Regions from separate parts of the Pseudoalteromonas sp. SWYJ118 genome, predicted to be linked through region 1. Evidence: predicted binding sites of a transcription regulator. Region 1 holds the regulator's gene; each other region holds the start of a gene.
What was found. The regulator sigma-54, encoded in region 1, starts transcription at its own class of promoters, with help from an activator protein. The targets are predictions, from matches to a motif close to GTTGGCACGNNNNTNGNNT.
Positions count from the first base shown of each region.

Region 2: a site for sigma-54 is predicted at 1,123-1,141, ahead of flgJ (flagellar assembly peptidoglycan hydrolase FlgJ). Genes of this name have one in related genera too.
Region 3: a site for sigma-54 is predicted at 5,660-5,678, ahead of I6F48_RS13435 (amidase family protein). Genes of this name have one in related genera too.
Region 4: a site for sigma-54 is predicted at 3,305-3,323, ahead of I6F48_RS14325 (BON domain-containing protein). Genes of this name have one in related genera too.

Region 1 covers NZ_JADYXC010000001.1:100,956-108,265, reverse strand. The annotation lists gene lptA (lipopolysaccharide transport periplasmic protein LptA) at 1-477, shown strand, start outside; gene lptB (LPS export ABC transporter ATP-binding protein) at 474-1,199, shown strand; gene I6F48_RS00550 (RNA polymerase factor sigma-54) at 1,269-2,768, shown strand; gene hpf (ribosome hibernation promoting factor) at 2,795-3,082, shown strand; gene ptsN (PTS IIA-like nitrogen regulatory protein PtsN) at 3,087-3,539, shown strand; gene rapZ (RNase adapter RapZ) at 3,558-4,403, shown strand; gene I6F48_RS00530 (HPr family phosphocarrier protein) at 4,446-4,718, shown strand; gene mgtE (magnesium transporter) at 4,849-6,207, shown strand; gene I6F48_RS00520 (protein disulfide oxidoreductase) at 6,264-6,815, shown strand; gene I6F48_RS00515 (YgiQ family radical SAM protein) at 7,273-7,310, opposite strand, start outside.
Region 2 covers NZ_JADYXC010000001.1:451,201-458,510, forward strand. The annotation lists gene I6F48_RS02095 (flagellar basal body P-ring protein FlgI) at 1-1,019, shown strand, start outside; gene flgJ (flagellar assembly peptidoglycan hydrolase FlgJ) at 1,178-2,194, shown strand; gene flgK (flagellar hook-associated protein FlgK) at 2,196-4,199, shown strand; gene flgL (flagellar hook-associated protein FlgL) at 4,202-5,455, shown strand; gene I6F48_RS02115 (flagellin) at 5,741-7,228, shown strand.
Region 3 covers NZ_JADYXC010000014.1:7,178-14,487, forward strand. The annotation lists gene I6F48_RS13415 (allantoate amidohydrolase) at 1-649, opposite strand, end outside; gene I6F48_RS13420 (pyridoxal-phosphate-dependent aminotransferase family protein) at 664-1,893, opposite strand; gene I6F48_RS13425 (sulfite exporter TauE/SafE family protein) at 1,896-2,720, opposite strand; gene I6F48_RS13430 (gamma-glutamyltransferase family protein) at 2,708-4,291, opposite strand; gene I6F48_RS13435 (amidase family protein) at 4,288-5,493, opposite strand; gene I6F48_RS13440 (putative 4-hydroxy-4-methyl-2-oxoglutarate aldolase) at 5,832-6,314, opposite strand; gene I6F48_RS13445 (TetR/AcrR family transcriptional regulator) at 6,318-6,971, opposite strand; gene yddG (aromatic amino acid DMT transporter YddG) at 7,153-7,310, shown strand, end outside.
Region 4 covers NZ_JADYXC010000015.1:97,580-104,889, reverse strand. The annotation lists gene I6F48_RS14345 (substrate-binding periplasmic protein) at 1-774, shown strand, start outside; gene suhB (inositol-1-monophosphatase) at 827-1,630, opposite strand; gene I6F48_RS14335 (VOC family protein) at 1,907-2,323, shown strand; gene I6F48_RS14330 (LiaF domain-containing protein) at 2,362-3,030, opposite strand; gene I6F48_RS14325 (BON domain-containing protein) at 3,359-3,925, shown strand; gene I6F48_RS14320 (YqaE/Pmp3 family membrane protein) at 3,998-4,156, shown strand; gene I6F48_RS14315 (hypothetical protein) at 4,535-5,032, shown strand; tRNA gene I6F48_RS14310 (tRNA-Ile) at 5,287-5,363, shown strand; gene I6F48_RS14305 (5-carboxymethyl-2-hydroxymuconate Delta-isomerase) at 5,673-6,002, opposite strand; gene I6F48_RS14300 (CreA family protein) at 6,210-6,695, shown strand; gene I6F48_RS14295 (hypothetical protein) at 6,725-7,310, shown strand, end outside.

The sequences.
Region 1 (7,310 bases):
GAGCAAAACACGCAACCGGCTGCAAATCAAATTTCAATAAGCGCCGATAAGCAAGAAGGTCAATTAAAAGCTAATGTCGGGATTTTTGAGAAAAACGTTGAAATTATTCACGGTAACCGCCGTATCACAGCCGACCGCTTAGAAGTACATAAACGCGATGAACTTGGCGATAATAAACAATTATTAATTGCTACAGGTAGCCCTGCGCACTTTGAAGAAAAGCAATCAGATGGCACGACTATGAGCGCCAGTGCTGACGAAGTACGTTATGATGTATCTAAGCGTTTTTTAACGCTTGTTGGTAATGCACAAGTATCGCAAGCGGGACAAAAAATAAATGCTAAAAGCATTACCTACGATATAGAGCAGCAGCTAATCAGTGCCGAAAAAGATGAAAACTCAACTGACCGCGTTCACACAATTTTAGTACCAATCGAGACTAAAAAAAGTAAAAAAAGCGACAAAGGTCAACCATGAGCACATTAAAAGCAGAGCTATTAGCAAAGAGCTATAAAGGCCGTGAAGTTGTAAAAAACGTCGGCCTTGAAGTCAAAGCTGGCAGTATTGTTGGCTTACTTGGCCCTAACGGCGCAGGTAAAACTACCACGTTTTATATGATAGTAGGACTTGTACCTAGCGACAAAGGTAAAATATCGATAGACGATAACGATATTACTCTTTTACCTATGCATAGTCGTGCTAGATTAGGCATTGGCTACTTACCGCAAGAGTCTTCAATATTCAGAAAGCTGACTGTTTATCAAAACTTAATGGCCATTTTAGAAACGCGCAAAGAGTTAAATAAACAAGCTAGAGAAGACACTCTCGATAAATTATTAGATGAATTTAGCATACAACACATTCGTGATAGCCAAGGTATGGCATTGTCGGGTGGCGAACGTCGTCGTGTTGAAATAGCACGTGCGCTGGCAGCAGATCCTAAATTTATATTACTGGATGAACCATTTGCAGGTGTTGACCCGATTTCGGTATTAGACATAAAGAAAATAATAGAACATCTTAAAAATCGTGGGATTGGTGTATTAATTACCGATCATAACGTAAGAGAAACCCTTGATGTTTGTGAAAAAGCCTACATTGTTTCTCATGGGGAGCTGATTGCATCAGGTACTCCAGAACACGTATTAAATGATAAAACAGTACGCGATGTTTACTTAGGCGAGCAATTTAGGCTGTAACATTTACGCCATGTCTTTAAGCATCTGCTAGTATTAATTATAACAACATAAAAGGATTGTTAGAGATACATGAGGCAATCACTACAGCTGCGCATGGGCCAGCAACTTACAATGACTCCACAGCTGCAACAAGCTATTCGTTTGTTGCAACTCAGTACATTGGATCTCCAGCAAGAAATACAAGAAGCTCTCGACAGCAACCCGCTATTAGAGGTTGAAGAAGCAGACTATTCAGAAGACGCTGCAGGTAAAAACGAGCAAAAAGCAGATACAGATGACATAACTGTTAGCGCATCTGCCGATGATGCTCCAAGCGAATACGAACAAGATAGTGGTGAAGCACTTGCAAAAGACACGCTAAGTGACGACATGGCTATGGATGTTAGTTGGGATGAGTACATGAGTGCCGCCCCAGCAGCATCATCGGGTCCGATGCCTGAAGACGAATCAATATACCAAGGCGCCTCTACTGAAACGCTCCATGAGTATTTAATGTGGCAGTTACAACTAACGCCATTTAGCCCTACAGACGAAGCTATTGCTATTGCTATTGTAGAAGCCGTCGATGATTCAGGTATTTTAACACTAAGCTGCGAAGAGATTTTAGAAAGCTTTAATCAAGAAAACGAAGATGATAACGAAGTCGAACTTGATGAAATTGAAGCTGTATTAAAACGCATCCAACTGTTTGATCCTGTTGGTATTGCTGCACGTAGTTTACAAGAGTGTTTGTGTATTCAGCTTAACCAGTTTGATAAAGAAACACCTTACATTAATGAAACAAAAATGATTTTAACCGAGCATATTGATTTATTAGCTGCTCGTGACTATCGTACATTAATGAAGAAAACTAAGCTCAAAGAAGAAGAGCTTAAGGAAGTAATGACATTAATACATACTCTTAGCCCTAAACCTGCAGATACTATTGTAAGAGAAGAATCTGAGTATGTTATTCCTGATGTGTCAGTTAAAAAAATTAAAGGCCGCTGGGTTGTTGAGTTAAACCCAGACAGCATGCCTAAAATTCGTGTTAATAGCCAATACGCGGCAATGTCTCGCACTGTAAAATCCAGTGGTGACAGCCAGTTTATTCGCTCGCATTTACAAGAAGCTAAATGGTTTATTAAAAGCTTAGAAAGTAGAAACGACACGCTATTAAAAGTGACAAATTGTATTGTTAAGCAACAACAAGGCTTTTTTGAACACGGTCCTGAAGCCATGAAACCAATGGTTTTAAATGATGTTGCTGAAATGGTAGAAATGCACGAATCAACAATTTCGCGCGTAACAACCCAAAAGTATATGCACACACCCCGTGGTATATTTGAGCTTAAATATTTTTTCTCAAGCCATGTAAGCACCGAAAACGGTGGTGAATGTTCATCTACAGCAATCCGTGCGCTTATCCGAAAATTAATCGCAGCAGAAAACTCAGCAAAACCATTGAGTGATAGCAAAATAGCGGATATATTGGCTGAGCAAGGAATTAAAGTAGCGAGACGTACAATCGCAAAATACCGCGAATCTCTGGCTATTCCACCGTCAAATCAGCGTAAAAGTTTGATTTAAGACGCAAAAAAAAGAGGGTAATGCTTATGCAACTAAACTTAACTGGTCGTCACGTAGAATTAACCGATTCACTAAGAGACTATATTAATACCAAATTTGCGAAGCTAGAAAGACACTCTGATCATATTAATAATGTTCATGTCATTCTCGATGTAGAAAAATTAAATCAAAAAGCAGAAGCCACCATACACGTAAGCGGTGCTGAGCTATTTGCCTCTACAGAACATCAAGATATGTATGCCGCCATTGACTCGTTGATCGACAAGCTCGATCGACAAGTAATTAAACACAAAGAGAAGCTTGCTCGACACTAATATGATGAAATTAAGCTCACTTATATGCCAGGACTGCAGCAAAGCTGCGGTCCTTTTTAATAGCAAAAAAAGAATTTTAGAGTTCATTAGCGAACTTGCTCACGACAAACTTCCGTATTTACCGCAACAAGATATTCTTAATGCTTTAATGAGCAGAGAAAAATTGGGTAGTACAGGTATAGGGCGTGGCATTGCCATTCCTCATGGAAGAATGAGCGGTGCAGAAGAGCCTTTGGCTTTAGTACTCGTTAGCGAAACTCCAATAAATTTTGATGCGATCGATAATCGCCCTGTTGATATTTTCGTCGCACTCATCGTACCAGATGGCGATAACCAGCAGCACTTAAAGACTCTAGCAACCATTGCTGATAAACTAAACAACAAAGATTTTTGTAAACAGTTACGCAGTGCAAAATCAGATACTGAGCTTTACCAAGTTATTGTCAATCAATCATAGTTTTATAAAGGGTGTTAAATGGAGTTAATTATCATAAGCGGCCGTTCTGGTTCTGGAAAGTCGGTTGCTTTACGCGTTGTAGAAGATTTAGGTTATTATTGCGTAGATAATATTCCAGTTAACTTGCTTCCTTCATTAGTTCGCAGTGTGTCTGATAGCTATGATAAAATTGCTGTTAGCATTGATGTGCGTAACATCCCTAAACAACAAGATGAATTTAACGATATTCTTGAATACTTGCCTGGCTTTGCAAAACCTACGTTATTTTATTTAGATAGCGACGATCAAACATTGATCAAACGTTTTTCTGAAACTCGTAGATTACACCCACTATCAATTGACTCGTTGCCTCTTGATTTAGCCATCAAAAAAGAAAAAGAATTACTTGATGTATTAATCACCCGCGCCGACTTTATGATAGATACAACTGATTTAAGCGTTCATCAACTTGCTGAATCTATTCGTGAAAAGATTTTAGGTAAAAAAGATAAGCAACTGATTGTCACGTTTGAATCGTTTGGTTTTAAATACGGTATACCAAAAGAAGCAGATTACGTATTTGATGCACGCTTTTTACCCAATCCACATTGGGAACCTGAATTAAAACCTTTAAATGGGTTAGATCAACCTGTTAAAGATTATTTGGCCAATCACAGCATAGTGCAAAAATTCACATGGCAAATTCAAACATTTGTACAAACGTGGTTACCGCACTTAGAGCGAAATAACCGCAGTTATTTAACCATTGCCATTGGGTGTACAGGCGGGCAACACCGCTCTGTATATTTAGCGCAAACTATCGGTGAAAGTTTTGCAATGACACATCCCAATGTGAAAATTCGCCATCGCGAACAAGAAAAATAATATAGCTGAATAATCACCTGTTCAGCTTAAGTAGAGTAAGTTATGCATTGTGAAGACACTTTTTTAATAAAAAACAAATTAGGATTGCACGCCAGAGCAGCCACCGTGCTTGCCCAATTGGCAGTGCAGTTTGATGCGACAATTACATTATTTCAAGATGACAAAGAAGCCGCAGGCGATAGCGTACTTGCACTAATGTTACTTGAAAGTAGCCAAGGCAAAGAAGTAAAAGTTGTATGCAAAGGCCCCGATTCTGAGCAAGCTTTACATGCTGTTGGAGAATTAATAGCACAACGTTTTAATGAACAAGAATAAACAGTTATAAAAATAATGCTCGCATTACTAATGCCCCAACTAAAACAGATATATAAAATAAATACGGTTAGTGACGCCAGTTAACTCACCTCTCCCCATAAAATAATATAAAAATTTATAAAGGACGCCAATGCCTGAAGCTTTTGAACAAGATTACCCACTACAGCAACTAAAACAGGTGACTAAGTCACTCAATAGTGGTCAATTTGTTCAAGTTAGGCGCATGCTCGCAAAAACAGCTCCTTGTGATACCGCATTATTATTAGAATCATCACCGCATAAAATTCGCCGACTCCTTTGGCAGTTGGTTGATCCTGATGTGCAAGGCGATGTTCTTGAAGAACTATCAGAAGATGTTCGTTTAGGCATTATTGCCCAAATGGAACCTAAGCACATTGCAGCCGCAACAGAAGATATGGGCCACGATGACTTAGGTGAAGTATTACGTAGTCTGCCGGACACCGTTTATAAAGACGTTGTTAGCGCGATGGACATTCAAGACCGTGAACGTGCAACACAAGCACTTTCGTATCAAGAGCGTTCTGCTGGCGCGCTAATGAACACCGATACGGTGACCATTCGCCCTGACGTTACGCTTGATGTTGTACTTAGGTATATTAGGCTACGTGGCGAGTTACCAGAAGGTACCGATGACTTGTACGTTGTTGATAAGCATAACTGCTTTATAGGCGCTTTATCGCTGAGTACATTATTAACTAACCCGCCAGAAAAGATTGTTCGCGATTTAATGGATGAAGATTGTGAATCCATTCCAATCTCAATGGATGAAAGTGAAGTCGCGCAATTATTTGAACGTCATAATTGGATATCGGCCCCCGTAGTCGATGATAACGATCAGCTCCTTGGCCGTGTCACTATCGATGACATCGTTGACGTAATCCGCGAAGATGCTGAGCATAGTTTATTGGGCTTAGCCGGCCTTGATGATGAAGAAGATACCTTTGCGCCAGTACTAAAAAGCTCTAAAAAACGCTCAGTTTGGTTAGGTGTCAACTTACTAACTGCACTTGCAGCTGCTTTTGTAGCTAGCTTTTTTGAAGGCACTTTAGATGTTTTACCTATTTTAGCTGTACTTAACGGTATTGTCCCTTCTATGGGCGGTGTTGCAGGTAGCCAATCATTAACGCTTGTTATTCGTGGTATTGCGGTAGGTCATATAAATCAAACAAACCAACGTTTCTTGATGATGAAAGAGCTTGCTATTGGCGCGTTAAACGGTGTTTTGTGGTCGTTGTTAATAGCAGGTGTTATTGCCCTATGGCAGTGGGACTTTATGCTTGGTGGCGTACTCGCCTTCGCTATGTTTATGAACTTAGTGGTGGCAGGTGTTGCTGGTGCGAGTATCCCTATTATTCTTAAAAGAATGAATATAGACCCAGCACTTGCAGGGAGTGTGGTGCTAACCACGGTGACAGATATTGTGGGTATATTCGCCTTTTTAGGTACTGCTACTTGGTTGCTGGTTTAAGTTAGAAACTTTTGCAAATAACTAAAGTAAAAAACACTTAGGGTAAAGCTGCAACTATGACAACGGGTACCAAAAATAAAAAAGACACACCTAAAAAAACGCCAAAACAAAAAGGCCTATCAATATTAAAAAGTGTGTTGATATATGGTTTCATATTTTTCGTAATTTATAACGCTGTCAATTGGTGGCGACAACCTGTTATGCCAGCAAATCCTCAATTACAATTAATAGATTATAAAGGGCAAAACATTGATTTGTCAGCAATGAGCCAAGATAAACCAACACTTGTCTATTTTTGGGGAACTTGGTGCCCTATTTGTAGTATTACCTCCCCTGCCATAAACGAACTCGCAAACGAGAATAACTACCCTGTCGTGAGTATCGCAATAAAATCAGGCTCGGATCAAAAACTACATGAGTATCTAAATGATCATGGCTACAGTTTTACCACTGTCAACGATCAACACGGTGAGATATTTGCCGATTGGCAAGGGCAAGTCACGCCATCTTATATAATCTTAAAAGATAATAAAATGACGCAAGGGCTAACAGGCATTCAGCCGTTATGGTCACTAAAATTACGTTTGTGGTTATCATCAACGTTTTAAGAAAAAACTAACTGCAAGTATATAGGCACTAAATACGTGCTATCTCAAGAGGGGTTTCTAAAAGCTCGCTCTTTATTACCTACAATAATATAGCCAATAAAGAGCAAGGTTTACTTAATTTACGCATGAAAAGGGTTTAAAAACCCTTAGCGTAATTAAACTAATCTACTAGGGCGTGTTGATCTTTGTGGATTGAAATTTGTTCAATCTAGGGGCGATTAAATCGCGGCGCGAGGTTTGTAACCTAGTGGGCTAAGTAAAAACCGAGCAACAAAGAGTTAATCGTCCCTAGAAAGAACCCAAAGGGCAGCGCATGTTTGGTATTTATGCTGCGTTATCGCCTATTCATGGGGAATAACCACACTACATAGGCTCCGCCTTGCCTAAAAACCAAACATACTGCTGCAAATTCACCCACCAAAGATCAACACGCCCTAGTTATTAATAGATTGAATCACTAACGTGTACTTTGACGATTACCGCCTACTTTTGGTT
Region 2 (7,310 bases), 350 kb from region 1:
ATGTGTCTATGGTTGAAGGCGTACGCTCTAACCAATTAGTTGGTTATGGCTTAGTGGTTGGTTTACCAGGCACTGGCGAGCAAAACTCATACACACAACAAAGTTTTAGAGGCATGTTGAACAGCTTTGGTATTACGCTGCCTTCAACTCAAAGTCCTAAAATTAAAAATGTTGCCGCTGTTGCTGTGCATGCAGAGTTACCCGCATTTAGAAAGCCCGGGCAAACAATAGATATTACGGTTTCTTCTATTGGTAGTGCAGGCAGTTTACGTGGCGGTACTTTACTACAAACTTTTTTAAAGGGTGTAGACGGTAACGTGTACGCTATTGCACAAGGTAGCTTAATTGTCGGTGGCTTAGGTGCACAAGGCCTTGATGGTAGTAAGGTTGTAATTAACACCCCTACAGTTGGTCGTATACCAAATGGCGCAACAGTTGAACGCACTGTAGAAAGCCCATTTATGCAAGGCGATTACATTACCTTCAACCTAAACCGCCCAGACTTTACAACGGCAAAACGCCTAGAAAAAACAATTAATGACTTAGTTGGCCCAAATAGCGCACAAGCAATTGATTCTGTTTCTATTCGTGTTATAGCACCACGCGATGCATCTCAGCGTGTATCGTATTTATCAACACTCGAAAACTTAGAATTTAAGCCCGCTGACATGGCCGCTAAAATTATAGTTAACTCGCGCACCGGTACAATTGTCATTGGCAAAAACGTTAAGCTTCAGCCTGCGGCTATAACTCATGGTGGCTTAACAGTAACAATTGCAGAGCAACAAAATGTGTCACAACCAAACCCGCTAGCAAACGGTGATACAGTTGTTACACAGCAAAGTATTATTGATGTAAATCAAGACGACTCGCGCGCCTTTGTATTTAATCCAGGTGTAAGCCTTGACGATTTAGTTCGCGCAATTAACGAAGTAGGCGCAGCGCCTGGTGACTTAATGGCTATTTTAGAAGCACTAAAAGAAGCCGGCGCAATTAACGGACAGTTAGTTGTTATATAAATAACCCAAGCCAATAAATAACGTATTACTTAAGCCCTAGATATAGGGCTTTTTATTTACAGCAACTTAAGTTTATTATTTTTATCTTCCTCGTTTTATCGGTAGTGGCTCAATTTTTGCATTTTTAACTGCATTATTCATTTTGTGTCAAAAAGCCGATGGAAACTAATCACCTCGATAAACAAAACTTTTTTGATTTAGGCAACTTAGATTTACTTCGTAAAGAAGCCTTAACGAGTGGCGATGCATCAACTGATGCCTCTAAAGCTGCGCTCAAAAAAGCGGCCGCACAATTTGAAGCTATTTTTACGCAAATGTTGCTCAAAGGAATGCGCAAAGCTAACGAAGCATTTGAAGATAAAGACAGTCCATTTAATTCAAGTGGCGTAAAGTTTTTTGAAGAAATGCACGATCAGCAACTTTCTACAGAGCTTTCATCAAATGGCTCGTTAGGCCTTGCCGATTTAATTGTTCAGCAGTTATCGCCTGAGTCTAAAAACTTTATGCCAGGCTCGGTGCTTAGAACAACCAACGATATTTTCAGCGATACGCAAGTCGGATCAGCTCTTCCTCATGAGCAAAAAAATAAGCAACCCGATCTTATCGTTAAGAGTACTAAAGCCGATATTGCTGAGCCTAAGGTTAATACTGCAGAGTCTAAAACCGATAGCCCAACATTTAAAAATGCAGAAGAGTTTGTAAGTTCAGTATGGGAACACGCTAAAACTGCAGCGCAAAAAATTGGTTTAAACCCAGCGGTAATGGTCGCACAAGCGGCACTTGAAACCGGTTGGGGTAAACACATTATTAATAAAAGTGACGGTGGCAGCTCAAATAACTTATTTAATATTAAGTCAGATAAAAGCTGGGAAGGTGACAAAGCAAGTAAAGTAACGCTTGAGTTTGAACAAGGCACACCCGTTAAAAAACAAGCCAGCTTTAGAGCCTACGATTCAATTAAAGATAGCGTGAACGACTTCGTTGATTTTTTAACGCAAAACCCACGCTACAAAGAAGCATTACAAAATACAGCAAAACCAAATGACTTTTTAGATTCATTACAAAAAGCAGGTTATGCAACCGATCCAAATTATGCCAGCAAAATAAAAAAAGTACTCAATAGCAGTCAGCTAAAAGACATTGCGGCAAACGTGATCCGCCAAGGAGTAGAGTAACATGTCGTTTAATTTATTAAACATTGCCAGTTCTGGGGTTAGAGCAAGCTCGGAGCTATTGCAAACGACAAGTAAAAATATCGCCAATGTAAATACCGTAGGCTACGTACGTGAGCGTACTGAATTTACCACTATGGTTGATAACCAAGTAGGGCGAGGCGAAACATACCGATTACTAAACGAGTTTGCTCAGTCACAGCTAAATCGTGACACCTCTAATAAATCGTTTTTCGATCAGTTTATTACTGAGGCTAATCGAGTTGATACTATTTTTTCTGAAGAGTCGAACAACCTTTCGACCGGAATTAACTCTTTATTTAATAACGTGCAAGAAGCGCTTAATCAGCCGTCATCTACCGTTGCCCGCTCATTAGTAATGACAGATGCGCAAAGCTTAATTGATCAAATGGATAGACTTTCGGGCATCGTGCTTGATCAAAAAAGTGTAGTGAACGAGCAGCTCGAAATATTTTCAGATGAAGCAAACTCACTAATTCAAAGTATTAGCACGCTAAATCAAAATATTGCAGCAGTTAATGGCACTAATAACGCCGCAGATGCGAGCTCTACCTATAACGAACGCGATAAAGCAATACGCGACTTATCAGAGCTAATAGACATAGAAACGCTTGATGGTCCAAATGGCGAAAAACTCGTTTTTATGGGCACAGGCGAAGCGGTGGTTATGCAAAATGGCGCATTTAACTTATTTTCGATGACAGGCGACCCCGATCCTAATTTTAAAGAATTCACGCTTGACGTTAATGGTGGCAAAGCAGTGCCGCTTGAAGTTGATGTAAGTAAGCTTAAAGGAAAAATTGGCGGCTTACTTGCTTTTAGAGATGACATATTAGTCCCTGCGCAAAACCAAATTGGTCAAATGGGCTTAGCGATAGCTGATGCATTTAACGAACAAAACAAATTGGGTATGGATGCAACAGGTCAGCTAGGGGGTAATATTTTTAATATTCCTACCGTTGGCGCTTATGCGTATCAAGCTAACACAGGTACTGCCGGTATGACTGCAACGGTAGAGCCAGGTAAGGGCAGTGAACTCCCTGCCAGTGACTTTATTATTACCTATACAGGCAATGCTAATGAAGTAAGTATTCAGCCTATAGATAACAAAGGCGATCCGTTAGGGCAGCCTTCACTTGCTGATATATCGACAGGTGTTATTGATTCATCGACTATTACTACCGGAGAATCATTTGGCCTTCAAGTAAATGTGTCTGGGGCAGGTGTTGAGGGTGATCAATTTCAAATAAAGCTTAATTCAGATGCTGCTTCAAGCATTACACTTGCAACAGGGCGCGCAGAAGATTTAGCACTAGCATCGCCTATTCGTACTGCTAATGATTTAAATAATATAGGTACCGCTACTATTTCAGCGGGAGAAGTAACAAGTGTTACCTCCGGTGGATTTACTTCAACACCAAGCTTAACAAACGGTGAAATAACGCTTGTTAAAACAGGTAATGCTAATGAATATCAAATTACTGATAATAGCGGAACGAGTACTTTTACTATTACGCCTCCTGCAAAAGGAATGTTATCGCAAGCGGGTGCTCCATTTGATACCTACGGATTCGATTTTGATATAGAAGGCACACCTGCAACAGGCGACACCTTTACACTTGAGTTTAACGAAGGCGGCTTTGATGATAACCGAAATGGTTTAAAATTAGCTGATTTACAAAATGGTGAATTAGTCCGTCTAAACGTAGAAACAACAGCAACGGCCGACAACCATAAAACGTTCAACCAAGCTTATTCAGGATTAGTGAGTGATATAGGTGTTATAACTGGCCAAGCAATCACAAGTGGGGCTGCATTTGACGCTCTAGCACAGCAATCTGAGGCATGGTATGAATCACTATCTGGAGTAAACCTTGATGAAGAGGCCGCAAATTTACTGCGTTTTCAACAATCATATTCAGCATCAGCACAAGTTTTAGCAGCAGCTCAAGAAATTTTTGACACCTTATTAAATGCGGCGAGGTAATTATGCGTTTATCAAATAATTTAATGTACCAAAACAACATAAATAAAATACTCGACAACCAACAAGGTGTTGCAAATGCTCAAGAGCGAGTAACTACAGGTGAAAAGTATTTAACTACCTCAGAAGCGCCAGCTGCTATTTCGCAAGGAATGCTATATTCAAATAAAATACAAACAAACGAGCAATATACAAAAAATATTGCTCAGCTAAGTGGACGCCTCGAAACAGAGGAAACCATATTGCAAAGTATAAATACCAATATTCAACAAGCGCAAGAACTCACTATTCAAGCTGGTAATGGTGCGTACACTAAAGACGATTTAAAATCGATTGCATCAGAACTTAGCGGCATTCAACAAACGTTAGCTAACTTAATGAACACCCGATCAGAAGACGGAAAATTCATATTTTCAGGATACCAAGACAGTACGCAGCCATATCAGTTTGATTCTGCAGCGGGTGAGTACACCTATAATGGCGACCAAGGCCAGCACCAAATAACTATAGCTGAAGGTGTATCGATTAAAGCGAGTGATAACGGTTTTGATACGTTTGAAAAAACTAACGCGCGATTAAATGTAGAATCTAACACGGCAAGTGTTTCAGGCTCTATTACAGCGGCAAGTGTATATGTTGACGGCCAAGCTGAGTTTGATAAATTTCATCAAGCAAATTACAACGCAGACCCAACAGCTTCAGCAACAGCAAATACTTATAGTGTATTAGTAAGCCCAGGTGCTACAGCAACTGATCCACAAACCTACGAAATATACCGAGACGGCGCAGCACTAACCCCCGCAGTAACGGGTGAGGTTACAGATGAGCCAATCGATTTTGCAGGTATGAAGATTGAATTTGAAGGTTCAGCACCTGGGCAGCTTGATTTTAGCCTTGAAAAGCCAGGCAAAGAAAACGTACTCAATACATTACAATCACTTATTACAGGTTTAAATGATGGCACACTTGAAGGTGATGATTTTCAAGAAGTGTTAGCCGATGGCTTAGTGCAATTACAAAATGCCAGTGAACAAGTTGTGTTTACCCAAGCAAGTTTAGGTGGGCGTATGAACGCAGTTGATAGCGTTAGCGACTCTAACCTTGCACAAGATATTCAAAACAAAAGTAACCTTTCTGATTTAGTCGAAGTAGACATGGCAGAAGCTATTAGCGAACTAACCAAACAAGAAACGGCACTGCAAGCATCGCAAGCAACTTTTGGCCGTTTAACTAACCTCTCGTTATTCGATTACTTATAAGCAAGTTATAAGCAGATTATAAGCAGAAATACCTTGCCGCTTTACCTACTTTAAAGCGGCAATAACTATCTACAAAATTGCGGCAAAAAAATGTCACTCCCACCGAAACAACTTCACTCTTTATTTACAATTTAACAAGCTGTATATTTGCCATTAAAAACAATGAGTTATAAATAAATTAAAGTTGGCACAGTAAATGCTTTTCTTATTATAAGAAATTATCGAACAGTGGTTCCTGTTAAATCGTGTTGAACCACACTCTGTTTAAACCTAGGAGATGGTAAAATGGCATTAACAGTAAATACTAATGTGTCGTCACTAAACGCACAACGTAACTTAACTAAATCAGGTGAAGGCTTAGCAACTTCGATGGAGCGTTTATCATCAGGTATGCGTATCAATAGCGCAAAAGATGATGCCGCAGGTCTACAAATTTCAAACAGATTAACATCGCAAATAAATGGCCTAGCAGTTGCTCAACGAAATGCTAATGATGGTATTTCAATGGCGCAAACAGCTGAAGGTGCAATGAGTGAATCAACAAGTATTTTACAAAGAATGCGTGAACTTGCACTTCAATCAGCAAACGGATCTAATTCACCAGAAGATCGTGAAGCGCTGCAAAAAGAAGTATCAGCTTTACAGGTTGAATTGACACGTATAGCCGATACCACCTCATTTGGTGGACAACAATTATTAGATGGCAGCTACGGTAGCAAAACATTTCAGGTTGGCGCTAACGCTAACGAAACAATAAATGTATCACTTTCAAGTGTGGCAGCAGAAAAAATCGGTGCAAATCAAACTAACCTGCAATCTGCAACTACTGTCGATGGTTTTGGTCAAGTAAATGAAACGGGCACCGGTACGCTTGCTGCAAGTACAATAGCATATGGTAATTTAGCAATCTCTGGAAGAGAAGACTCTACTGTAGCTATTCCAGCTGGCGCTAGTGCTGAAGAGGCTGCTGATTTAATAAATCAGGTAACAGGTGCTACAGGTGTTTCAGCACAAGCCAGAACAGAAGCGCGTTTAGATATTACGGGCACACAAACGACAGCAGGTGAGTCTGTCAGTTTTGAGTTGAACGGCGAAAAAGTGTCATTTGTAGCAACAGGAACTGCAACAGGTGACGAACAAGCAATGGCTGAAGCTATTAACAGTAGAACAGATGAGCATGGTGTTACAGCAACTATTGATAATGGTGTGCTGTCTGTTTCAGATAATAGTGGTGCAGATATTGAAATTGTTGGTTTTACTGGCGGCACGGGTTCTACCTTAGGTATTATCCCCCAAGGCTATGATGGCACAGATGGTGATACAGTTACTATTGCAACAGGCGGAACTGACTCAGGCAGAATAGCTGGAGCTATCCAATTAAATTCATCAGATACCTTTAGCACAACAGGTACTACTTTTGTTGATGCTGTTAATACTAAAGTAACAAGTGCTTTAGAAAATGCAGCGGATATTGATATTACCAGCCAAAAAGGGTCGCAGGATGCATTATCAGTAATTGATAACGCAATAGCTAATATTGACTCTCAACGTGCAGGTTTAGGTGCGGTACAAAACCGCTTTAGTCATACAATTAGTAACCTTGCTAATATTGCTGAAAATGTATCTGCATCACGCAGCCGTATTCAAGATACCGACTTCGCAGTAGAGACTGCGCATATGACTAAAAATCAAATCTTGCAACAGGCGGGCACGTCAATCTTATCGCAAGCAAACCAAGTGCCACAAGCCGCGATTAGTTTACTAGGCGGTTAATTAAACTAACAGCATTTTTTTGTATTAGAAAAGCGCAATTTATTGCGCTTTTTTTGTTTTTTATTATTTGATTTTTTATTAA
Region 3 (7,310 bases), on a different contig from region 1:
GATTAACCGATTCGAGCACCGGACCTTGTTCAATATGAGTTTCCCAGTAACCTAGTAATTCGTTTTTGTTTAGTGCGGCCTTTGCGTAGTCATTAGGATTTAAGCCAAAATCGAGCATGGCTTGGCGCATAGTTATGCCGTTTGTGTCTTCAATGTTTAGCCACTGTGGGTTAAATTCGTTAGCGAGGGCTTTTGAGCCAATTAAAGTTGTGGCAAAGCGGGTGCCTTCTTCATCGCAAAAGCCCACTACATCTAAATGAAAGGGTAGGTCGAGCTTTAACTTATTTGCAAGCGCTGCAATTTCTATCCCCAGTAGTACACCTAAAATACCATCAAACGCACCTGCATTCGGTACTGTGTCGAGGTGTGACCCTATAATTAAACGTTTAGCATGTGGGTTTGATGATTTAAGCCGACCCCAAAGGTTGCCCACTTCGTCTTGCCACGATTGCATGCCTGCCTCAACCATCCATGATGCAGTAACGGCGTTACACTCTTTGTGCTCTTTTGATAAGTACACGCGGTGAATACCACCTTGCATTTGCGATAGTGCGCTGAGAGTTTTACAGCGAGATAAAGCGCGTGTTGCGTATTCATCAGCAAGTTCTTTGTTTAATAAAGGCTTTAAAAGGGGGCTTACAATCGTCATGCTAAATCCTTTTTTTATTTATAGTGAGTGAGGGCGGCAATGGCGGCTTCGCCTTTAGGACCTTTGTAACCGTTGGCATGCAAGCAAGCGTCTAGGCTGGCAAGTGTTTGTAGTACGGTATCTTTTCGGGCGTTGTAGCCCATAGTGCCAATACGCCAAATTTTGCCATGAAGTGGTCCAAACGAGGTGCCAATTTCTATTCCAAAATCGGTTAGCATTTGCCCGCGTACGTGATCGGCATTAATGCCCTCGGGTATATAAACACCCAGTACGTTGTTCATTTTATGCGTTAAATCGCCAAATACATTTAAGCCCAGTGCTTGAATGCCGGTTAGCATGGCATCGCCATGTAATTTGTGGCGCGCTACGCAGTTATCTACGCCTTCTTCAATGACTATGCGGGCGCATTCTGAGGCGCAGTACAGCATGCTGGTGGCTTCGGTATGATGATTTAGGCGCTCTTCCCCCCAGTAATTCATTATCATGCCTAAATCAAAGTAGTTTGAGCGTACAAATGGCTCTGTGCCGTCGGTATGATCTGCAGTGCGAATACCTGCTTCTACTTTTTTACGTTTTTGGATCCACTCTGCGCATTTGTCACTGAGTGTTAAAGGTGCTGAGCCAGACGGCCCGCCTAAACATTTTTGCAGACCAACAGAAAGTGCATCGAGTTTCCATTCATCGGCAGGAAGTTCGTTACCCACAATGGATGCGGTGGCATCGCAATAAAATAGTACATCGTGCTTTTGGCAAATATCGCCAATATACTCAAGAGGTTGGTTCATGGTGGTGGATGTATCGCCTTGTACCATAGCAAGTACGTGGGGTTTTACATCAACAATGGCTTTTTCGATTTGTTCGGGCGTAAATACTTCGCCCCACGGTACTTCTATTGTGTGCACCTTTGCGCCAACGCGTTCTGCTATTTCAGCCAGTAAATGCCCAAAACGCCCCATAATTGGCACCAATACTTTATCGCCTGGGCGCAAAATAGAGCACAGTATGGCTTCAATCCCTGCGCGCGATGTGCCATCTATTAGCATGGTCCATTCGTTTTTGGTTTTAAAAATTTCGCGATAGCGCGCCATGGTTTCGTTCATAAAGCCGGTCATTACTGGGTCGTACTGACCTATAAGCTGCGCCGACATAGCACGTAAAACACGAGGGTCTGCATTAATAGGACCTGGTCCCATTAATAAACGCTGTGGTGGGTTTAAGGTTTGAACTTGCGTGTTATTAAACATATTTAGGCTCCTAGAGTCTGAATAAGCATACGAATACCGGTTATCATTAAGACAACGGCAAAGGCGCGTTTTAGTTGTTTTTGATCCAGCTTGCTACCAATTTTTACGCCAATAGGCGCAAATAAAATAGTCAGCGGAATAATAAGAAAAAAGGCCGGGAGGTTAACTAACCCCCACGTACCTAGGGGAGCATCGATTGGCGTTGTGCCAATACTTAATAAGGTAATAACGCCAGGTAGCGCAATCAATAAACCAAAAACGGCCGCAGTACCTACCGCAACATGGGCGCGTACGTTAAATGCGTTTAGCATAGGTACGCCAATCGTGCCGCCGCCTATGCCAATCATGACCGACAAACCGCCTACAATACTTGCCATAATGCCTTGCCCAAATTTACCAGGTAGTTGTTTTACAAGTGCAGGTGCGCCGGCTCTAAATAACATGTTTAAACTGACTAAAATAGCAATACAGGCAAACATGAGTACTAATGCGTTACCGCGAACAGTATGAGCAATAATGCTACCCACAACCGCCATAACTAATATAAACGGTGCCCAATATTTTATTAGGGCAAGGTCAATATTACCTTTGCTATGGTGCGAGCGAATAGATGAAAGCGAGGTAGGTACTATAGTGGCAAGTGATGTTGCGGTTGCTATCATCATTGCCGACTCTGGGCTTACGCCAAAACCTTGTAGCAGGAAGTACAGTACAGGCACGATAACAATACCGCCGCCTACGCCAAATAGTCCAGCTAAAATACCAGCAAAAATACCGGTTGCTATTAAGGCCATTACTATTGGCCATTGGTTAATTATTTCTGACATTGTGTTCCTGCTGTAGTTACTGTTGCACGTCCATCTGAACGAGGATCTGTTGCAGCTTCAAGGCTTGTAGGTGTATCTAAAATAGCCCCAGCGTGCCCCATCATTTCGTTATTATTATCAACGCTTACCCAATCGTGGTCACGTTGATTTAATTCATGTTCTATATGAAAAACTAACCCTTTTTCAATTTTTAAATTTGTACTTGTATCGCCCCATGTTCTTCCAAGTAACCAGCGAGGGTCGCTAATTGCTTGTTTTATTGATTTATTTCGCCATGCATAACCTGCAAAAACAGCGGCTTGGGTTTGTGGTTGCCCTTCACCGCCCATTGTTCCGTAGGCAAGGCGACGACCATCGTTAAATTTTGCCATTGCAGGGTTAAGTGTATGTGCAGGCTTTTTATTTGGGGCAAGGTTATTGACATCTTTATTGTTTAAACTAAAGCTTAAACCTCGGTTATTCCACACAAAGCCGCCTTTGCTCATTAATATGCCGCTGCCAAACTCCCAGTAAATACTTTGAATAAAGCTTACTAATTGCCCGTTTTTGTCTCGTGCTGCCATCCATACGGTATCGCCAGGCTCTGTATTAAATGGCCATTGTTGTGCTTTGCTCATATCAATATTGTTGGCAAGTTTGCTTAAGCGCTCATTAGTTAGTGCGTTTTTATAATCATCCCCTAATACGTTAGGATCGGCCCAAAGGGTAGGGCGATGGGTAAAGCTTTGTTTGGTTGCCTCTACAATTAAGTGCGTCCAGTCGGCATCGGTTTTAGCTAAATGCTTTAACTTATTTACGGCACCAATTATTTGTAGCGAATGCACGCCCTGTGTTGGCGCAGGTAAGTTGTAGCAGTCAATACCACTTAGGTTTGCACTTAGCGGGATAACTACCTCGGCTTGGGTATTTGCAATATCGTCAGTGGTAATTGAGCTGCCTGCTTTTGCTAAATCAGCGGCAAACGAGTTGGCAAGTGCACCTTCATAAAATGCGTTTAAACCCTGTTTTGCTAAGTGCTCAAATGTTGCTGCAAGTTGTGGGTTTTTAAAATGCTGACCCGCTTGCAAGGGTTTACCATTGGGTATGTAGAGGCTTTTAAACGCGTCATTGGTATTTTCAACCGCCGCTAGCTTTTCGCAGCCTGCTTGCAAGCTTTTTGTAACGGTAAAACCCTCGCGAGCAAGCGCAATGGCAGGCGCTAAAATTTTTGAAAGTGGCAGTGCTGCGTGTTCATCTACCTCAAGCGCTTTTTGCCAACCGCGTATTGTACCCGCTTGAGTTAGTGCGCTTAATCCGCCGCGCTCTGGTATTTGCGTGAGCGAGTTATACGCCGTTGTGTTAGTTGCTGCGCGGCCGCAGGCGTCAATAGCGGTGGGCGTTTTTTGGTTTGGGTTATCGATAAGCCAAAAGCTGTCGCCACCAATTGAGTTCATATGTGGATATACAACACTAATAGCAGCGGCAGCGGCTACCATAGCCTCGGTGGCTGTACCGGCTTGTTTTAATATATTTATACCCGCCTCTGTTGCCGAAAAATGAGACGCGGTAAATGCAATGTTGTGTGTGGTCATGCCGTTGTGCCTTGTTTAAAGTGTGCAGCTAATTGTTGTACGCAAGTAAGTAGGCTTTTATCGTTACCGTGGCTCATCATTAGCGAAAAACCATACGGATGATCATTTGCTAAATCAGCCAGCGGTAAATGCACTTGCGCTGAGCCACTAAGTCCTGCAATTGCCGAAAGTGTAATAATTTGCATACGTAAGGCGCTTGTGTCGGCGCCTAGTTTTGGTGCGGTTGTAGGGGTGGTTGGTAAAAATAAGCAGCTGTGTTTATTCAGGTTTTTAGCGACGATTGTTTGCCACTCGTGCTGTATTTTTAATGCCTCTTGTTCTTCTTGCTCGGTTAAAGCCAGTGCCATTTTAAAACGAGCCGCAATTGCTGGCGCAAAATGAGAAAGCTGATCTGGGAGTTCAAGCCAGTCTCGGTGCGTTTTAGCAATCGCACTACCTTGTAATATTCTAAAGGTATCGGCAAGCTCACTTAGCAGGCTGCTTTTGGGGAGCTTAAAATCGATATGATGATTAAAATAAGGTTTGGTTTTTTCAAGCAATTGTTTAAGTGGTGCTTGTAAAGAGGGTTCAACGAGTTCAAATAGTGCTTCGCAAATAACCAGCGTATTTACTTCATTAATAGGTTGTTGTGGTAATAATACATCGCCAACGCTGCTTAATAGCTCGGCGCTTTGGGTAAGCCAACCTATGGTATCAAAGGGCGGAGCCAACGGTATTAGGCCGTCTTTTTCAATTATGTTATGGCTTGGCCTTATACCAAATAAACCACAATAGCTGGCGGGTATTCTAATTGAGCCGCCAGTGTCGGTGCCTAAGCCAATGTCAGCTAAATTAGCAGCCACTGCAGCAGCAGACCCCATACTCGAACCACCGCAAGCATGCCCTTTTAATGTAGGATTTTGTGCAGCGCCATAATGTATATTATTACCCTCTAAGCTATAAGCCAGTTCGTCAGTATGGGTAAAGCTTGTAAAATTACAGCCTTCACTCATTAATTTGTTTATGGCGCTGGATGTTTGCTGTGCCGGTTTAGCTGTTTTAAGCCAGTGTGGGTTACCAGCGCTGTTACGCTCGCCTTTAATAGCAAATACATCTTTTACCACAAGGCGCTTATTAATAAGTGTGCCTTGGTAATGTGTTTGCCATGCTTTAGGACCATGGTCACAAAAAATACCGGGCGTATTATTATTTTTGGTACTCATATCACCACTCGTTATAAAAAATCTGACCAAGCAGTCCAGATTTAGGGTGATTAAAAAGACAGATTAATTTTTATTATTTTTCAGCCCACTGCGTAACATCTTGTTTTTATTTTACAGAGCCTGATCCGCTTTTTAATCGGTTAGCTTATTATATTGTTTAAAACCTAAGCAAGAGGAATGCCATAAATTAAAAACCTGTCCAACTGGTCAGGTTTTGGTGGGCTGTATGAGGTTTATAAATGTGGGCTATAAAAATAGTGAGATTAAAAATGAGTTAAAACAAACCAATTTGGTGCGAAGGTGCACCAAGTTGGTCTTTATTTATATGGTTTTAAGTGCTAAATAAGGGACGTTTTACTGATGATTAAACCGTTAATATCGGCGTAAACCCAATCGTTAGGTTCTATGGTGGTGCTAAGCATGGTAACAGCTTGGTTTTTATCACCAAAGCCGCGCTTTAAGGTACTGCGCGGGGTAGAGCCTAGCGCCATTACAGGTAAATTCATCGTGGCAAGTATTTCTATATCTCGGCAACAGCCATTTATTATTATGCCTTCCCAGCCATTACTTAAGGCCCGCTCAGCCATAATATCGCCTATAAACGCAAAGCGTTTGCTCGCAAAACCGTTAATAACTAACACTTTACCTTTACCGTTTTCATGCAATATATCGGCGGCAAAAGAGTTGTCTTCTGGGCAGGTAACGGTCACTACTTTGCCATAAAACGTGGTTTTTTTACCAAAGTGATAAAGGCCGCTGTCTGCTACTTGCACGTTATCGCGATGATCGTCAAATAAATCGGGTGTAGTAAAGGATGTCATGGGTTAAGTCTCACTTTGCTCAGGTATTTTAAGACCAATACCTTTTAAAATTATGTGGGCAATTGATTGCGTAATTTGTGCCACATCGGTTTCGTCGTACTCTAATTTGTTCATTACGAGTAAAACCTCCGCCTGAAAGTCGGCGTAATATTGCGTGGTAGACCAAATAGTAAAGAGCAAATGGTAGGCGTCAACCTTATCCATTTTATCTGCGTCCATCCATGCTTGAAGTACATCAACCTTTTGTTTAACCCAAGGGCGGGTATTGGTTCTAAAGTAGTTTTGTAAATAAGGTGCACCGCGCAGTATTTCACTGGCAAATAAACGCGATTGCATTGGCTGATTTACGGCAAGTATTACTTTGCTTTTAATATAGTTATAAAGCACGGTAGCTGGATCGTCGTTAATTGTGACGTTATCGAGCCCTAAGTTCCAATTAGCTATTATGCGGTCGATCACAGACTCGTACAGACCATCTTTACTTTTAAAGTAATACAAAATATTAGCTTTTGGCACCTGCGCTTCTTTAGCAACCATGCTCATACTTGCTCCGTCGTAACCTAATTGCGAAAACAATTGCTCGGCGGCATCTAAAATTAGTTTTTGGTTTTTCTCGCGTGTAACTTCTTTTTTATTTGGTTTTATTTGTGTGGTCATTATAGAGTTTGCGTGTTTAACGTATTGATTGATTGTAGCTTTACTGACCAAAAGGTCAATTACTAAAAAGGGTGAATGTTAAAAACAGACGAGAGGTTTAAGCTATTAACTTTAATTGTTTAATTAAATAATTACTGTTAGTTTAGTTTCAAATTTACGGGTAGTACTTTTAGGTTGGCAAATGGGTTTTATAAGCAAAAATAAATATACACTATATGGAGTCGCTGCAATATTACTGTGGAGTTGCTTAGTTGCATTACTACGAGATATTTCTGAGTTGTTTAGCCCCATAGGTGGTGCTGCGGCTATGTATTCTGTCAGTGCGATATTTTTAATTTT
Region 4 (7,310 bases), on a different contig from region 1:
TTGTTTGTAAGTTTTTCACTTATGGCGCAAGAGCAAATAATTAATGTTGCTCAAAAGCAAGATACCCAAAACGCACGAGAAGAATACCTCAATGAGTTATTAGTACGTGCACTTGAAAGTGTTAACTACTCCGGTGTTATCCGAATGACCCCCATATCAGAACTGCAAAAGCGTAAGTTAATAAACCTAGATGATAACGAATTAGATATGTATTGGAGTATGAGCAGTCCAGAGCGAGAGGCGCTTGCTTTGGCGATAAAAATACCACTATTTAAAGGCTATATAGGTAAGCGAGCTTTATTAACTAATAAGCAAAACTTGGCGCGCTTTAAAAAGGTAAAAAATATTGAGCAGCTAGCTACGTTTTCGGCTGTACAAGGGCACAACTGGCCAGATACAAGAATAATGTCCTATAACGGATTACATGTAAGACCGCTTACTAACTACCAAGCCATGTTCACTTTAACGAGCCGTGGACGAATAGATTACTTTCCTCGTTCGTTTATTGAGGTTAACTCTGAGCTTGTTGAAAACAAACAAAGTAATTTAGTAATCGTGCCTAATTTATACATAAGTTATCCAACCGGTATTTATTACTTTGTGACTAAGAGTAAACCTGAATTAGCAAAGGCTGTTGAAGAGGGATTAATAGTGATGCAGGAAAGCGGTGAATTTGACGCATTATTTAATGAATACTTCGCAAAGGATTTAAATACACTACCTTATACAAAAGGCAAAACGATAGAGATTAAGCTCGATAACCCTTATTTTTAGGCACAAAAAAAGGAGCCTGAGCTCCTTTTTAGCATGCTATTAATAGCAGCAATTAGCGAAGTAACGACTCAGTTAATACTGGACGAATTTCACGAATAATTGCTTGAGTCAATTTTGGTGAACCACAGATAATATTGCCGCTGTGGTTATAGTTATTACCACCAGCGAAATCTACAACCATACCGCCCGCTTCTTTAACCATAAGTTCGCCTGCAGCAGAGTTCCAAGGTTTTAAACCAATTTCAAAAAATCCATCAACACGACCAGCTGCAACGTATGCCATATCTAAAGCAGAACAACCTGCACGGCGAATGTCTGCAGTGTGTACAAACAATGCTTTAAACGCTTCAGTGTATGCATCCATGTGGTTTTTGTTTTTGAAAGGGAAACCAGTAGCAAGTACAGTGCCTGCAAGAACCGTAGTTTTGCTAACACGTAGACGTTTGCTGTTTAACTGAGTGCCTTGACCGCGAGATGCAGTGAAAAGCTCACCACGAATTGGATCATAAATAACAGCTTGGTCTAAACGACCTTTAACTTTAAGTGCGATAGAAACCGCGTAATGAGGGATACCTTTGATGAAGTTAGTTGTTCCATCGATAGGATCTACAATCCATTGGTAATCATCATCCTTGCCTTTATGCTCACCTAATTCTTCACCAACAATAGAGTGAGTAGGGTAAGACTGTAAAATAGTGTCACGAATTACGGCTTCGGCTTCTTTATCAATGTTAGTTACTAAGTCGTTAGCGCCTTTTTGTTGCACTTCAACTTTTGATAAATCTTCACTTGCGCGAAGTAAAATTTTGCCTGCGTTGCGCGCAGCGCGAACCGCAATGTTTAACATTGGATGCATGGTATTACCTTTGGGTTGTAAAAGAACGTTTATATATTTCAGCCGGCGTATTTTAGCGACTTTTGACATAAAGTAAACAATAAACCCCAAATACTTATGTTTGTTTTTTATACAAGATTGAAAAGTGTCTATATTTTTAAAAAATAATAATGAGCAATTAATAAGTCACTATGTTCCTTTGTGTGTTAATTAAATTGAATTAATTTTAAATAACGCTTTACCTAAAGTTAGCTTGAGGTTTTATCGTGCCCCTAACTTAATTGATAGGACAACATTATGTATTTAGAGCACGTAAACTTAGTCGCGAGTGATATAAATAGTATGCTTAAATTTTACCAAGCTGTATTTCCGCATTGGTCAGTCAGAAGTGAGGGCAGAGGCGATTGGCATGGAAAACCAAGACGCTGGGTACACTTTGGAGATGACACGCATTACATTGCGATAAGCGACCATGGTGAGGGTGAAAACAGAAACTTATCGGGCCATCAAATTGGTTTTGCACACTTTGCTTATGTAACTAATAATTTAAGCGCAGTAGTAATGCGCTTAAATAAAGTGGGTTTTACAGTAAGCAAGCAAGGTAGCGAGAATCCTTTCAGAAAGAATGTCTACTTTATTGATCCTGCAGGGTTTGAAGTTGAGTTTGTAGAGTATTTAAGTGATATACCAAGCGAGCGAAATAACGATTTATAATAAAATACTAAGCAGCACGCTAAAGTGCTGCTACTCAATTATAGTGAGCGGTTATTATTACCCGTGCCAAACTGGGTTTTTAGCTCATTTGCAAAGCTCATAAATTTTTCTTTAATTGTGCGCTTTATTTTTACTTCAACCGATCCCATAACTGCCTTTCCTTCAATATGAATAGTAGGACCTTGGCGTTTGTTAAGTGATACCGATTTATTTTCAAGGCTACTTAAAATACAAAACATTTTAGACACTACATTTACATGCTCTGGTACGTAAATCTCATCGCTACCAAAAATACAGTTAACGTGAATAGTTACATTTTGATGCGCAAAAATGGCATCAGTAAAATCAAGTACCACCGATCCCATAAAGTTACTTAAATATATATTTTTTGGGACAACCCACTGACCGCTTCGTTCGTTAGAGCCTAAAATACTGCGTAATGTAAAATCATCATCACTGTTTTGCTGTGCACTATAATGTGGTTTAAATTGCGATTGTTTTTCTGCTTTATATTGCTGATCGGTATTAAGTGTTAAGTCTTCTACTAAGGCTAAAAGAGCGTCGTTATTAGGTGCATCCATCGCGCTATCGAGTCGTCTCTCAAATGCATCAACAGAAATAACCCCATGACTGTAATTATAAATTAATTGGTCAATTACTTGTTCGCGTACTTGCTCTATTGGGCGGTCTTCAACTTTTACAGACATGGGGCATTCCTTATTGTATTTACTATTGATACTGCTCTTGATGTTTGTATGCAAAGCACGCACCAAATATAATCACCCTAATTATCAGTAGGTTAATTTATAATGATGTTTTTTATTTTGTTATATTAACGATAGATTAACCAAAAATGCAATTATCTAGCTATTTTCACTATTTGAGAAATTTTTACCGAGTAGCCTGTAAATAGTTACACAACTATAGATAATGCCTCACTCCAAAGTAAGCTCAACCTATTGAAATTTAAGTATAAATAAAGTTGGCCCAAAGCTCGCATTAGTTAAAGTGTCTTTAATCAAAAGGAGAAAGATTATGAAAACATTTAACAAGTCTATTATCGCAGCTCTAGTTCTTGGTACTACGGCTATGGGTGCCCAAGCAAACAGCTGGGAAAACGAAAGTAAAGATGCTTGGATTGATGGTAAGGCAGAAACAGTTCTACTTATGAACACTAATCTAAACAACTTTGACATTAACACTGATGTAAAAAATGGCAAAGTAGTACTTACAGGTAAAGTTAATAGCGAGCTTGATAAAGAGCTAGCAGAAGAACTTGTACTTAGCCTAGATGGTGTATCTGATGTTGATAACAGCCTTACTGTTGTTAAAAGCATGGATACCAAAGATAAAAGCAATGACATGATGGACGATGATGATAACGACCTAACGGACGCTAAAATCACCACTGTAATCACAACTCGCTTCCTGTTTGACTCAGAAGTAGGTGGTACAGACATTGATGTTGATACCGACAACGGTATTGTAACTCTGAACGGTTCAGTAGAGTCTGAAGCTGAAAAACAACTAGCAGTTAAAATTGCTAAAAATGCTGAAGATGTTCGTGACGTAGTTGATAAACTAGCTATTGTTGCTGAATAGTACAGTATAGTTAAGGCCCACTAACACTGGGCTTTACGCCTTTTTAATGCTTAATTTAAATGGAGTTTAGTCATGGATATTATTCGTATAATACTTTCAGTTTTATTACCGCCATTAGGTGTATTTTTGCAAGTTGGCTTAGGTATGCACTTTTGGTTAAATATTTTATTAACACTGCTAGGTTATTTCCCAGGGTTAATACATGCAATCTACATTATTGCGAAAAAATAATGACAGATTATATATTGTGTAAGCCGACTACTGAGGCCTAATGATAAAAGTGCCCCAGTACTGTTCGGCTCACAATATTAATTTTTAAAGTAAATATTTTTTATCAAAATCTAATTTTTAATTTACTCAAACTAAGTGATTTATTTCTTGTAACTCACTCCCAACATTCCCTCAGCCAAACCATTGTTTACTTCAATTAAGCTTTCTAACTAACAGTAGTGTTCTGATTCTGTATTGATGCCATTTAGGAAATCTTTAATATTAGTTTGTTTATATATCTACAATACGCGATTAATTACTCTATTATTTAGTGACAATATTACCATCACTTCTAGTGTTATCATTACACCAAGCTTTTACGCATATTGAGGTAGCTAATTGAATATTCGACTTATACTGTCAGGCGTTGTGTCATTCGTTTTTTATTTTAGCTGGGCCTACTGGGCAAACAGTTCGGCAGATATTGCTAAATCGGTCACGCTTCAAGCTGCATTAGTACAAGGTTTGTATAGTGGATTTGTAACGCTGTTTTTTACTTTTATTTTAGAAAAGGTCGTCAACAAGTATAAGTCTAGTTATGTAACGCTTGCGTTTGTAACTCCAATTATTTGTATGTTTCATTCTAAAACACCACAAAACGTAGCAATACGACAAAGCTTCAATAATGCAATTAACTCTAGCGCATCGTATTTAGGTAACAAAAAAATAGCAGGTGTACTTTTTGCGCCTATTATTCCGATTAGTGTTCAATCGAGCTTAGTGATTATGGTGAATGTAATTAATCAGACACCTAATTTGGCACTTACAGTAGCCCCAAGCATATTTTTTACAGCCTTGTATGCCTACACATATATGTTAGCTTTACTTAAAAAGTAGAGCGTTAAATATAAAAGACTACATGTGGGAGGGGGGGGTTATAATTTAATGCAGAGAATATCATGGGAAATATCTTGTATTTTATGCTTATACCCACCTAAAAGATTACTATTTAAGCAGTTAGCTTACTGATTGTTAAAATAAAGGTGTTTGGTAGTGACAAGCACCTAAAAAGTTTTTATACTGCAACCCGCTTTAGTCGCTCTGTGACTGAACGCTTCAAAAATTAACTGCCTAGCAGTTATATAAAAGTTGGCCCCTTAGCTCAGTTGGTTAGAGCACACGACTCATAATCGTTAGGTCCCCAGTTCGAGTCTGGGAGGGGCCACCACTTTCCAAAAAATACCTATTCAAATTATTTAATGCTATATGAATTTAATATCGTGTAATTTATTATTCTTTATCTACCCCTAATAATAAGTATAATTTAAATAAAGTTAATCCATAGATTAAGCTAAGCTTTCTTAAATTTGAAAGAGTGCGAATGCACTATTAAATTCCAGCGTTAGATCGGACGCTATTCATGCTCTGTCTTGTAAATAATAATGAGCTGCACCTGATTTTAGAATACAAAAAAGCCCCTATTGGGGCTTTTTACTTGCTAGTGTTTACTTCTATTGCTCAAAACTACAAGAGTTAACTAATTTTTACGGTATATCTCATGCTCAATATCGTAAATATTTACGCTTAAACTGTCTGATGCTCTGCAGTATGTTTTTAAGCATGAAAGTAATAGTTCGCTTAACATTTGTTTTTGCTCAATTGAGCGTCCCGCTAAAATATGTACCGCGATATGTATAAACCCTGATTTTCCTGCGCCAAGTTGATATTGCTGATAAGCAATAGCGCGTGTTTTGATGGTTTCTAATTCAAATAAGTTACTTTCGAAAGCGGTAGTGTGAATTTTTTCTACCAGTACTTGTGGTAAAACAGGGAGGTCTTCTGAGTGTTCAATAATAATGTGCGGCATTTAGGCGTTTCCTATTATGAGTTACTGCATGAGCGAGAGTTAATTGTATCAAATACAACAGGGTTCGCTAAACCCTGAGCTATCTAAAATCTTTACTTTAAACTAATTTAGTCGTATTTATTTTTGATGTTAGTATAAAAACAAACAGGTGAACCTTCGCTTAGTAACGTAGGTGCCAAGTTACTTATATATTAATTAAGGATAAGTATGAAATTACCACAAAAATTTAAACGTTTAGCTTTACTTACAGGTGCAGTTATTACATTAAGTGCTTGCTCTGACGATGTTGCATCGGTAAGTTTGGGGTTATTTACAACTAAAGATGTTGTGGTTAATTCGCAGCAAGATCCAATCCTTGAAGGCGTTACTTGTCATATTAGTCATATAGAGGCTAATTTGGACTTTTCTGATCCGTCTGATATGTCTATAGCATGTCGTCAAACGGGTCCTATTACAGCGCAACAGCTACAAAAAATAGACCGCAGCAAGTCGGGCGAGGTGATATTCAAATCATCTAAAAGTATATTATTTAAATCACTAAAAGTGCGCCGTATTTACGATGCTGAGAATCGTACTTTATTGTACTTATCGTATTCAACTAAAGAATCCAGTGGTAGCCACCACCATGCACTATCAACAGTGCCGCTATACAATACTCAAGCGTGGGATTGGGCGCTTACACAAAAAAACTAAACTAGCACTAAAACTTATAAGAGCACCTTATGTTAGCTTTATTTAAATCGGCACCTTTATTGGAAGATCAAGAGCAGCAATGGCTTATTGATACATTTATTTGGGCTGTAGAAAATTTTGATGCTGAGTTCTTTACAAAGCACACTCAAATAATACTGCCAACGGCCACTTTTTTCCCTGATTCGGTATCGAGCATTGAGGAAATGGCGAGTAATGTTTTTACCCGCGTTACTAATTACGCGGGTATGAATGCATGGCCTATTCAATTAGTCGCACCTCAGCAGTTACAACCGCAAGTTTTTCCGCACTTTGAATTTAGTGATGAAATACGTGGCGAAGGCAGCCATTTAATTGTGCCGCCAAGCCATAAGGTCAGTATCTCTTTTAATCCTAATCAGATTAATCAGCCACAAGATTTAGTGGCAAGTTATGCGGGTACTCTGGCCACCATACTTATTCATCACGTTGGGGTGCTACCGCCAGGCGGTAGGGAGTATTTACCACAAGCTGCCGATGCACTTGCCTGTTTTTTAGGATTTGGTGTGATGATGAGCAACACGGTGTATCAGTTTAAAGGCGGTTGTGGCTCTTGTTATAATCCATACGCTAACCGTG